Regions from separate parts of the Brevibacillus sp. BC25 genome, predicted to be linked through region 2. Evidence: riboswitches for the same ligand, from Rfam matches in the RefSeq annotation. Region 2 holds a riboswitch; the other holds the start of a gene.
The links. A riboswitch is a leader RNA that binds a small molecule or an ion and turns the genes downstream of it on or off. The one in region 2 is predicted to bind S-adenosylmethionine.

Region 1: linked by a shared signal. The riboswitch ahead of PMI05_RS15495 (aminotransferase class I/II-fold pyridoxal phosphate-dependent enzyme) and the one ahead of PMI05_RS10980 (homocysteine synthase) in region 2 are both predicted to bind S-adenosylmethionine.

The regions. Positions count from the first base shown of each region.
Region 1 covers NZ_AKIX01000052.1:38,183-44,543, reverse strand. Annotated here, with positions in the region: gene PMI05_RS15510 (PhoH family protein) at 1-764, opposite strand, end outside; gene PMI05_RS15505 (YhcN/YlaJ family sporulation lipoprotein) at 967-1,569, shown strand; gene PMI05_RS15500 (PLP-dependent aspartate aminotransferase family protein) at 1,594-2,781, opposite strand; gene PMI05_RS15495 (aminotransferase class I/II-fold pyridoxal phosphate-dependent enzyme) at 2,778-3,941, opposite strand; SAM riboswitch class I at 4,036-4,155, opposite strand; gene PMI05_RS15490 (pyridoxamine 5'-phosphate oxidase family protein) at 4,230-4,688, opposite strand; gene PMI05_RS15485 (DUF5665 domain-containing protein) at 4,827-5,168, shown strand; gene PMI05_RS15480 (hypothetical protein) at 5,178-6,361, opposite strand, start outside.
Region 2 covers NZ_AKIX01000038.1:69,398-75,758, reverse strand. Annotated here, with positions in the region: gene PMI05_RS10985 (helix-turn-helix transcriptional regulator) at 1-129, opposite strand, end outside; gene PMI05_RS10980 (homocysteine synthase) at 289-1,593, opposite strand; SAM riboswitch class I at 1,684-1,790, opposite strand; gene PMI05_RS10975 (rhodanese-like domain-containing protein) at 2,102-2,413, shown strand; gene PMI05_RS10970 (SCO family protein) at 2,495-3,121, shown strand; gene PMI05_RS10965 (YqzG/YhdC family protein) at 3,118-3,456, opposite strand; gene PMI05_RS10960 (hypothetical protein) at 3,560-4,330, shown strand; gene rnjA (ribonuclease J1) at 4,429-6,099, shown strand; gene PMI05_RS10950 (BrxA/BrxB family bacilliredoxin) at 6,179-6,361, shown strand, end outside.

The DNA of each region.
Region 1 (6,361 bases), on a different contig from region 2:
GGAATATCATCTCGCAGCAGCAATTCGGTTGCCATCCGTTGCTGCACGTTACGGGCTCGGATGCCCCAAATCGGATCATCATCTGACACAAGCATTTCTAACATTTTTCCGTCCGGGTCGACTTTTCCAATCGCTGAAATAGATGGGTTGCATTCGTCCTTCAGCACTAAAAATTGATGAGGGTAAAAGCGATAGCGTGGAAAACAGGAGGCCAGCTGCAGCTTTCTTGTCGCGTAGTAAGTCTTGATGATGTTGGACGCTACCATCATCTTCTGATACCCCGGGTAAATACTGGAGAACTCCCCCACAACTCGATCCGAAAGAAAATCCTCTGCGGAAATATTCAAAGCATCAGCCTTGACTCTCATGAGCGCATCCTTACTTACCAAAATGACTGGTCTTGGCTGTGGTTTTCCGTTTTCCTCCTCCTGTAAGTTTAGTGCGACCGCCAAAATGCGGTTGTCATTGCTCATTTCCGTGAATTGTTTCTGAAGGCGGTGGAAAGAGGAATGATTCAGTTCCACCCGAAACAACCCGCCTGTTTCTAGGGTAATGCCAGTGTGCAATTGCCCCAGCTCACGAAAACTGTCAAAGAGCCGAGATACGTACCGAGCATTGCGGCCAATTTCATCCATGTACCGCTTTTTGGAATCGATTTCTTCTAATACGACAGCTGGTATGACAATTTCATTGTCAGCGAAAGAAAACATCGCCCTAGGATCTTGCAGGAGTACGTTGGTGTCCAGTACGTAGATTTTCTTCAAAATCTCGCCTCCTATTACCCTTCTTATATACCCTATGCAATTTTTGTAGGGATGCTCAAGTGCGGCGACGTGATGTACTACAGTCTATGTTCAGGTAGACAGAGATAGACGACCCATTGGCAGAATGAAAATGGGCAGCCCAGAACAAAATACTTGTAACCCTGCCCTCCTCACGAAGGAAGGCAATACTGGGAAAGGGAGAATGCCTGTGAAACGGATCATGATCTACTGCCTCGGTTTTAGCTTGTTGCTTACAGCATGCATGTCGGGCAATAAACCACCGGCGAATCAGGCTGCACAGCCGAAGCATGCCACTCATACTCAACGCGTTCAGCAAACAGCTCCTGAGCCTGCTTATAATCAATCTTCTCAAGCCACCGCTGATCGTCTGGTCCAACTGGCAACTCGTGTGAAAAGGGTACACAGCGCGACTGCTGTGGTCTTGGGCAAATATGCCGTAGTCGGTATTACTGTGGACCCGAATCTGGATCGCCCAGAAGTCGGCGTCATTAAGTATACGGTTGCGGAAGCGCTGAAAGAAGACCCTCAAGGAGCAAACGCTGTCGTAACCGCAGACCCTGCCGTCGTACAACGGTTACGGGAGATGAGAGATGATATTCGTCGCGGTCGTCCTGTTGCCGGAATTACGGAAGAGTTAGCCGATATCGTTGGTCGGATCATACCGCAACTACCGCGCAGTGTGCAGCCCCGCGAACAAACCCCTTCTCAAGTAAAAGAAAAACGTATGCACAAAGAACCGCAAGGACAAAACAAGATCAACGCAAATCGTACAGGAACACCTTAAAAGAAAAAGAGGTATCCCCCGGATTTAAGCCCGGGAGAATACCTCTTTTTCTTTATGGACGATCGCTTCAGATGGCAACTGATCCAATGCTTGCTTCAAATCTGCCACCAAGTCATCGAGATCCTCTAAACCAGCTGACAACCGGATCAAACCATCCGTGATTCCCCTTGCAGCTCTTTCCTCAGCAGGCATCGCCGCATGCGACATCGTAGCTGGGTAGGAGAGAATCGTTTCCACTGCCCCGAGGCTGACAGCCACAATCGGCAATTTCACGCGATCAAACAACGCTTTTGCTCGCTCGCGGCTCCCAACATCAAAAGAAAGAACAGCCCCATGACCAGTCGCTTGTTGTGTTTGAATCAGATGGCCGGGATGATCCGCCAGTCCTGTATAGTAGACTCGGCTTACCTGTGGATGCGAAGACAACCAGTCAGCCAAGCTCGCGGCTGTTTTCGTGCTGACATCCAGTCGGGCTTTCAATGTTTTGAGCCCACGCATCACGAGCCAGCAGTCCTGCACACCCAAAATCGCTCCCATGCCATTCTGGATAAAGTAGAGCTGTTCCCCTAACGCAGCCTCTCTGGTCACAGCCAGACCTGCAACGACGTCGCTATGCCCTCCGATAAACTTCGTTGCACTATGAATGACCACATCTGCGCCAAGCTCCAATGGCCGCTGGTAATACGGGGTAAGGAATGTATTATCGACAATGACTAGCAAGCCGTGCTCCTTCGCGATACGAGAAACCGCTGCAATATCTGTCACCTTTAAGGTGGGATTGGAGGGGGTCTCCAGGTAAACCCCTTTCGTTGCAGATGTAATGGCCCCACGAACGGCTTCTGTATCTGTTGCATCCACGAACGTAACAGAGATGCCCATTCTCGACAATACCTTGGTCAAAAACCGAAACGTGCCACCGTATACATCTTCCGCCACTACAACATGGTCTCCAGCTGAAAACAACATGAACACGCTGGATATGGCAGCCATGCCAGATGAGAACGCGAAACCGCGTGCGCCTCCCTCCAGAAACGCAATGGCTTCCTCCAAAGCCTGCCTGGTCGGGTTGCCTGATCTTGCATAATCGAATGTACCTGGCTGATCGATATCAGCCTGATGAAATGTGGAAGCCTGATAAATCGGAACCGACGACGCACCTGTGAACGGGTCAATGCAAGTTGAACCGTGGAGGATCTTGGTTGCAAAATTCATCGTACACTCCCCCCTACGACCAAACTAGCATTCAATGCCTGAAACAAATCGGCTACGACATCATCTGGATGCTCGATGCCAACCGACAGTCGCAACAATCGATCACAAACACCGACATGCTCTCTTACTTCTTGCGGGATATCGGCGTGAGTCTGCGTCGCCGGATACGTACACAATGACTCGACACCACCCAGACTTTCTGCAAAGGACACGATTTGCAGATTTTGCAGGAACAATCCCACCTGCTCTGCATCACATACGCGGAACGATACCATCCCACTATGCCCAGTCGCTTGATTCACCTGTATCTCATGTCCCGGATGCTCTGGCAGACCTGGATAAAATACCTCCGCTACTGCCGGATGCTCACGCAGCTTTTCCGCGACAATCAAGGCATTGGATTGATGGCGCTCCATCCGCAATGCCAATGTTTTCATCCCGCGAACGAGAAGCCAACAATCTTGCGGTCCGAGTACAGCACCGATTGAATTGTGCAAAAACCGGATTTTTTCCGACAACTCTTCCCCTTTTGTTACGATGAGTCCAGCCAGCACATCGTTATGTCCTGCCAAATACTTGGTTGCACTATGTAAGACGATATCTGCACCAAGCTCTAGTGGGCGTTGACAATACGGGGTTAAGAATGTGTTGTCTACAATCGTCAGGAGCCCGTGCTGTTTCGCCAATCGTGTTACTACTCGAATATCGGTAATCTGCATGAGCGGATTGGTTGGCGTCTCGACGAAGATGGCCTTTGTATCCGGGCGAATCGCATCTTTGAGTGCACGAATGTCACGTAAATCCACGTACGAAAACGTCAGACCGTAACGAGAGAGCACTTGCTCGAACAATCGATAGGTTCCCCCGTACAGATCGAGTGAAACGATCAGATGATCCCCTTGGGAAAACAAACCCATGACGGTATGAACAGCAGCCATTCCGGAGGCGCAAGCAAATCCTGCATCTCCTGATTCCGCTTCAGCGATGGTCTCCTCCAAAATGGTGCGAGTAGGATTAGCTGTGCGTGTATAATCATATCCAGTGCTCTGGCCCAAGGCAGGATGGCGATAAGCCGTTGCATAGTAAACAGGAAAGCTCACCGCCCCTGTATTTTCGTCTCTGCCTACGCCCGCCTGAATCAATTTTGTTTCCAATTTCATGTCTATTTCTCTCCCTCCAATAATGTACGAGGGCATCAAAAAAGCCCCCTTTCCTCTGAAAGAAGGCTTTGTTTACGTCACCGTAAGCAAATCCTTCTCATCTTTCAGAGTTTGATAACTCTGCAGGAATTAGCACCATTATCTCCCTGATAAAATACAGGTGATTGGTTGCCGGGCATCATCGGGCCAGTCCCTCCGCCGCTCTGGATAAGAAGATTGCTATTCAATTTGATTGACCCTAATACTAAAGGATCGGCAGGATTCTTGTCAACAATTTATTTCCACCCGTTAATTTGCATCTTTCAAAGCGGTCATAACTTGATTGTCCAGCTTCGCTGCCGCGTTTTTGTCATACGTCTTTTCATATTGTGGTTCTACGGAAATACGGGAACCGTAAAACATAATATCACGAACAGCCTCAATCTTGATTTCTGCCATGGCCAGCTTGAGCGGAACACCTTCCAGTCGGTCTGTTTTGACGACAGCACGACCATTAATGGCGAAAGACGAGCCGGCACCGATCAAATGCAGGACAACTTGTGGTTCCTTCGCAATATTAGCCAAAATACGTGAGCGATTATCCACGGCAAAACGAATCGTATCGGCGCTGACAGCATACGTCCAGGACAAGGAGCTGAGCGATGGTGCCCCTGACTCATGGTCTACTGTGCCCAAGGTAACAAAACGCTCCTTTTGCAAGAGCTTGAATAAATCTTCGGAAAGAGATTGGGAAACAGTTTCAGCCATTTTAAAGCCTCCTAACAAACGTTTTGTACGTTCATTTTACCCTTCGCTTAGCTGATAGGCAAACGTTTCCTCTCCACCTTGATTCTGGTTGTCTTTTTCCCTAGACTGGTAGGTAACAATACCGAATGATGGAAGGGGATGGACAGCTTGTCGCCTACAGACCGCCTTATGCAGCAAATTGACCAAGTACTTGAAGAGCTTCAGGAAGTTCGGAAGGTAAATGAGCGGATGCATAAAATTGCGATGTTCCTGGAAGATATTCGACTAGCAGATGTGATCCAAAATTACACAGCCCCGCGCAAGCTGCTCTGGATTAATTTCCTCGCAGGTCTTGCCCGGGGTCTGGGATTGACAATTGGTACTGCTATCGTTTTGGCTTTCCTCGGCTCCCTCTTGACGCAATTTCTTTCGATCCCCATTCTGGGGGATTACATCAGACAATTGGTGGAGTACGTCGAGACTTACAAGCAGCGGCCTTAACGATAGAGACTAGTCTCTGTCGTCGTCACGATCGTCATCGTCGTCATGATCATCATCGTGGTCATCATTCCATTCCTTACCGTGCTTTTTCCAATAGCCATACGCGTTGCCGTTGGGATGCTTATCTTTTTGCTTCCCTTTTTCTTTTTTCTTTTTGTCATCATCATCGTCTTCATCGTCATCTGTTGGCTTCACAGGCTCGACAATGACTTTTGTGCTTAATGCAACGTCAGCTTTCTTAACCAGCTTATCGTCTTCATACAATGCGAATTGAATCGATTTGGCGCTAAAGGAACGATCCTTGTAAGACAACGTCAAAGAAAACTCACCTTTGTCATTCGGTTCAATTTCTTTTTTCTTCCCGTCAGGAGCGATCACAAACAATTCTGTATCGTCCTTTTTATTCCAGCCGCTTACTGTCCCCTTCACCTGAATGGATTTGGCGGCAGGATTGTTTACAGCAGTCGCCTTGATGGCATATACGGACGCTTGATCCTTGTCAGGAGCGTTAACGATTTCTACCTGAACGGATTCAGAATCAATCTTCTTGCCATCCTCGTAAACCTCAATCAAGGCTTTTTGATCTTTTGCTGCTTGTACATCCTTTACTGAAACCGTAAAGCTGCCTACGCCATCCCACAGCTTCTTCACGTTTGCGTCTTTTTTCACGCCATTATAGGTGACAGTTACTTTGTCTGCCCCCTGCTTGACAATTCCTTTTACTTTTAATTCCTTTTTCTTCGCATCCAATACAGACATGGTATGGATGATCATTTCCTTATCTTCTTCTGCTTTTGGAACGATCTTTACCTTTTCGCTATCAACCAACTTGCTGCCTGCATAGGCACTCACGGTTACATACGGTTCATAAGATGCATCAGGAGCTTCAAAGCTGACCGTAAAAGAGTGCTCGTTGGTCGGCACGACTTCAATGATGTCGGAATTCGGCTTTTTCACAACCACTTTGGTGACATCCGAAGTCACAATCCCCTTTATGTACACCTTGTTATTTTCAGTCTTGGCATTTACACTCACGATTTCTTGATCATTGTCTGTCAGGCGCACTTCCAGCCAAATATCGCTGTAGTACTCGTTGTAGATACGCTCCCACTCCGCTTTGTTTTCTTCCATAAACGTTTGGAGCTTCGTATTCAAGTTGATTTCTTCTACAATGATGTACAAGTTGTCCGCTT
Region 2 (6,361 bases):
GTGTTCCATCGTGTGATGCAATTGATCGTAGGTAGCGGCAGCGATTCCCAAGGCAGCTTCGAATAAAGGAGAATACGAGATCTCCACGCGATACGTTGTCCGTTCACTTCCGATGTTCAAAACTTTCACGTATATCCACTCTCCTAAAATTTTCTTGAATGATAATATTATAAAAATATCGAATTTGAAATTCAATGTTTTTCGAACAAAAATAAAAAAGTAAAAAGAAGAATCACAAACCTCTATCCAAAGAGATCACGTGATTCTTCTTTCCTTGTATAGGTATGGTTAACCGACCGTGGATAATTGCAACGCACGCTGCAGGGCTTGCTCCAGATCAGAGAGGATATCGTCGATCGATTCTGTGCCGACGGAGAGGCGAATAAGTCCCGGAGTCACTCCGGCTGCTGCCTGCTCTTCTTCTGTCATCTGCTGATGTGTTGTGCTAGCTGGATGAATGATGAGTGACTTGGAGTCCCCGACATTTGCGAGATGGGAGAACAGCTTCACTGACTCGATCAATGTTTTTCCTGCCTCAACGCCACCGCGAATTCCAAAGGTCAGGATCGCGCCAGTACCTTTTGGCAAATATTTTTGTGCCAATTCATGCTGGGAGTCTGACTCCAGCCCCGGATAACTCACCCACTCTACGGCAGAGTGGTTGGCGAGGAATTTGGCTACTGCCAAGGCGTTTTGGCTATGCCGCTCGATGCGCAGATGCAGTGTTTCTAATCCTTGTAGGAACAAGAAGGAGTTGATTGGGGCAACAGCCGCTCCGATATCGCGCTGGAGCTGGACGCGCGCTTTGATAATATAAGCGAGTGGACCGACTGCCTCTGTATAGACGACGCCATGGTAGCTTGGATCTGGTGTAGTCAGACCTGGGAATTTTCCGTTACTCCAGTCGAATTTTCCAGAGTCTACGATGATACCGCCAATTGCTGTTCCGTGGCCGCCGATGAATTTGGTGGTGGAGTGCACGACAATATCGGCCCCGTGCTCAAAAGGACGGCACAAAATCGGGGTCGCGAAGGTGTTGTCCACGATCAAAGGCACGCCATTTTCGTGGGCAATATTGGCGATCGCCTCGATATCAGCGATATCAATGCGCGGATTGCCGATCGTCTCGCAGAACACGGCTTTTGTCTTTTCATTGATATAGGTACGGAAATTTTCCGGATTGGATTGATCAGCAAAATGAACCTTGATACCGAGGCGGGGAAGAGTGTGGGCGAACAGGTTGTAGGTACCGCCGTAGAGGCTGCTGGAAGCGACGATCTCGTCTCCTGCATGCGCAATATTTAAGATGGCGAATGTAATGGCAGCTTGCCCGGATGCGGTCGCGAGTGCACCAACACCACCTTCGAGCAGGGCAACACGCTTTTCAAATACATCCTGCGTCGGATTCATGATGCGCGTATAGATGTTCCCAAACTCTTTTAAGCCAAACAGGTTGGCTGCATGCTCCGTATCACGGAAAACGTAGGAGGTCGTCTGATAGATCGGAACAGCACGTGAGCCTGTTACAGGGTCAACCTCCTGTCCACCGTGTACCGCAAGTGTTTCTGGCTTCCATTGTTGTTGATCGGACATGTCCATCTCTCCTTTTACTATGGGAAATCGGCTAATAAAAAACGGAGCATTCTCCTGAGAAGAAGAAGGCTCCGATCATGCACGGGCTTGTGTTCATCTCTCAGAATCACTGGATTCTGCAGGAATTGGCACCATGCAGCTAGTCTGCTGGTTGCCGGGTTTCGTAGGGCCTGTCCCTCCACCGCTCTTGATGAGAAAAGTTGTTGTCGTAATTGTATGAAAATATCCCCTCGCTGTCAACGCATAATAGTAAGTTATCAGGGAGGTTTTTATGTATATATAGATGGAAGGTGTTCACTCATGCCATTAATTTGTAACGCTTTTGCCTCAAGCTGTTCACATCCCGTGTGGCTACTGTCGCAGCGAAATAGGAGATAATGGTAGAAAATAGGGAGCATGGATGTATGGTGAAGCCAAGTGCTCTTCGCGTTAGAAAAGTAAAAAAGCGTATGATATCATGGAGGTGGTTACAACTGATCTGATCGTACATATAGGAGGATAAATAGCGATGAGCCATGGAGTAAAGGAAATGACACCACAAGAGCTGTTGGAAAAGCTGGAAGCCAAAGAGGAGCTGCAAGTCATTGATGTTCGTGAAGTCGATGAGTGGAATGCAGGTCATATCAAAGAGGCAAAGCTGATCCCACTCGGCTTTTTGCCGCACCGTATCGATGAACTGGATAAGAACATTCCGATTGTGATGGTTTGCCGTAGTGGTGCCAGAAGCAATACAGCTACAGAGTATTTGAGTGCACAAGGGTATGACGTGGCGAATATGGTTGGCGGCATGCTCGCATGGCCAGGTGAAGTGGAACAGTAAGAAGTGATAGAAACAGTGTGAATGCCTCCCGTGTGTAATCAGGAGGCATCTCGCATGGGACAAGCAGGGAGGAAGCAACCCGTGAGTGAAGGAACACAATTGCAGCATGAATCTGCGATGAAAAAACATTGGTTTCCTGTGTTAGCTGGCATTATCCTTTTGGCTATCGTCGGAGTATTTGGTTATAAGTATATGACAGAAGAGAAGATCGAAGTGTTGAAGCCCATCGCGGATTTCACCTTGGACAACAGTGCCGGAACAACCTATACATTTAATGAAAGTGCTGGCAAAGTACGACTGGTGGAGTTTATGTTTACCAAGTGTCCGGATATTTGTCCAGCGACTACGTACAACATGGCCAAGCTGCAAGATCAGTTGAAGGAAAAGGGACTGTTCGGAGACAAAGTAGAGTTTATCTCCATTTCCTTTGACCCTGATAACGATACGCCGGAAGTCTTGCAGGAGTACGCAGCCAAGTTCAAGGCAGATCAGAGCGGCTGGAAGTTCCTGCGCGGGGACGCTCAGGCTGTAGAGAAAGTGACGAAGGATTTTGGTCTGATGGTCATGAAGCAGCCAGATGGTTCTTATGCCCATACGGCTCGCATGTTCCTTGTGGATGGAGATGGAAACATGCGCCGCGCGTACGGGATGGCAGCTGACATGGACATGGAAATCATGATGAAAGAGATGGAACAGCTCGCTGACTAGTGAGTCTCCTCATAGGAGATGTTTACGACTTCTTCTGTCTGATTCACGAATTCAATATAAACGAGTAACGCCCACCTGCGATTGCCTTCTTGAAGCAAGAGCTTAAACGTCTCTTCCGACGTGGTGGGCGTTTTTTGTTTTCGTCCGACATGTAGGTAGTCCACAATTTGAGCGTTTGGATATCGCTTCATCGTTTCCTGCATCGCGAGCCTGCCCCATTTTGCATAGGGAGGCTGGGCATAGGTAGGGAACGGCTGAAAGAGGAACAGGAAAAGTACAGTGGAGAGAAGGGGCATCATATTCCGATAACGAAATAGGCGACGAGCGGCTTGCACTTACTTATCCCTCTCCTTTTCGAAATGGTTTGCCATGTATTTTGAAGACTTTTCGGCATATCATTCGTAGAAAATAATGACAATGAAGTGCGGGAGGTTTTCGATGCATTACTTGCTCATTCCCTTATTTGGCCTTCCTATTTTGGTGGGGGTTCTTGCGGCCATTTTTCAAAAGCCTCCTTTCTGGAAAAAATGGGGGCTCACGATTGCTTCTGCCGTATTGATTTACGGAGGCTGCTTCGCTGCGAATGTACATTGGCAAATGAAGTATGGCATTCCGGTGTTACCCACGGAGTCAGACTTGGAGGTATTTTTATACTTTTGTATCCTGTTGGTGTTTGTTTGTATCCTCATGTATATTGTCTTTTTGATCATGATGAGAAAACAGTTTTGGAAAATGAACCTCGTTTTTCTATGCACAGCCTTTGGCTTGTTTAGCTTTTTTGCTGCTGCCTTTTTAGGCATGGGGCCTTTTTTGAAAAAAGCGGAGTACGTCACCGTCGTACAAAAAGCAAAAGACCAATGGAAAGCGGCGAAGATGGATAATGAGAAGCCTATTGATCTCGCCATCGTATACAGCAAACAAGACTGTACCAAAAATTGTGCCGGGTATCCGTATTCAAGTCTGATCCTGATACGGAATCAATCGGATCAGCCGTTGGAGATTGATTTGAAACTGCGATTGCAAAACAAAAGTGGCGCCGTATTAAAAGAAGTCGAAGCCGTACCACTAAAGCTCTCTTCAGGAGAAATTACGGAGGTATGGACGGGCGATTCCTATGCAAAGCACGACTTTTGGGCGAGAGCCAGTGTCGTTACCGATGAAAGAGTTACTGATTTGAAGTATCAGTATTCGATTATTGACCGAAGATGAATGTGTGGAATAGACAAGACTGTGTGAAACGAACGTCTTACGTTGTGATATAATAAGAATGGCATGCTTGGTTCGGATTCCCATAATCATGCACGACGATGTTAGGAGGAAAGAGATTGAGCGACGTTAAGATTTTCGCGATGGGCGGCCTCGGCGAGATCGGAAAAAATATGTACTGCGTCGAGTATGAGGACGAAATCATCATTATTGACTGCGGGGTAAAGTTCCCCGAGAATGAAATGTTTGGTATTGATCTGGTTATCCCAGATATTTCTTATCTGAAGGACAACCAGCATAAGATAAAAGCACTTTTGTTGACGCACGGACATGAGGATCACATCGGAGCGATTCCTTATATTTTACGGCAAATCAAGGTGCCGATTTACGGTGGTCGTCTGACCCTGGGCTTGGTCAAGGCGAAGCTGGAAGAGCACCGTTTGCAAAACGAAGTGAAGCTGATTCCAATTTCGGAAGATACGGAAATTCCTTTTGCCAAGCTGAAGGCGACATTCTTCCGTACGAACCACAGTATTCCGGATTCCCTGGGAGTTGTGCTCTATACACCTGAGGGAATGGTCATTCACACGGGTGACTTCAAGTTTGACATGACACCAGTCGGACAAACAACGGAGTACGGAAAAATTGCACGCATTGGTGCGAGTGGAGACGTCTTGGCGCTTTTGTCCGACAGTACGAACAGTGAGCGTCCTGGATTTACGATGTCGGAGAGAACGGTAGGGGAAGGGATTCTCGATGTGGTACGCAAAGCGCGTGGACGCATCATCCTGGCTACCTTTGCTTCCAACGTGCATCGCCTGCAACAGGTGGTAGACGCTGCCGAGCAATGCAATCGCAAAGTGGCGGTTATTGGTCGCAGTATGGAAAAGGTTTTCTTGATTGGACAAGAGCTGGGTTACATCCAAATGCCAGAGGGCATGTTGATTGATATTAAGCACATCGACAACTACGCGGACAACCAAGTGCTTATTATTTGCACGGGTAGTCAAGGTGAGCCGATGGCAGCGTTGACCCGGATTGCTTCCGGATCGCACCGTACTGTTTCCATTTATCCAGAAGATACGGTTATCATTTCCGCATCCCCGATTCCTGGGAACACAATCAACGTCAGTCGCACGATAGACAAGCTGTACCGTGCAGGTGCCAACGTGGTATTGAGTCATGCATTTGACATCCACGCATCTGGACATGGCAGCAGTGAAGAATTAAAGCTCATGCTCAACTTCATTCGTCCAAAATATTTCATCCCGATTCACGGGGAATACCGGATGCTCAAGACTCACTCCAAGCTGGCCCAACAGGTTGGGATCGAGGAGAGCAACATCTTTATTATGGACAACGGCGAAGTACTGAATTGCAACCGCGAAAAAGCGTGGCTCAGCAAAGTACAAGCAGGGATTGTCCTCATTGATGGCAGTGGTATTGGCGACGTCGGCAATATCGTTCTGCGCGATCGCAAGCATTTGGCAGAGGATGGCTTGATGGTTGTAGTTGTCAGCCTGGATATGAAGAACTTCAAAATTTTGACGGGCCCAGATATCGTGAGCCGCGGGTTCGTATACGTACGCGGTTCGGAATCCTTGATTCAGGAAGCGACACAGCTCGTTCGTGGGCGTTTGCAGGAAGCATTGGATAAGAAAATCAAGGAATGGTCTGAGCTGAAGTCACAGATTAATGAAGTGATCAAGCCGTTCATTTACGAAAAGACAGGCCGTAATCCAATGATTCTTACCATTTTGATGGAAGTGTAGCTCCTGCTTTCTCGGGTAGGCGTAGTCGGGGTATAATAATAAGTAAGTTGAACACGTGATATAAAGGAGAGGTTGCCCAATGATGTCTTATGAAGCATATATGAGCCAAGTAATTCAACCGATGCGCGATGAGTTGACTCGCAACGGTTTTCAAGAGCTTCGCACTGCTGAAGAAGTAGAGCAAGCACTGCCAAATGCAAAAGGCCTGACACTTGTTGTTGTGAACTCGGTTTGTGGCTGCGCAGCAGGACTCGCTCGTCCA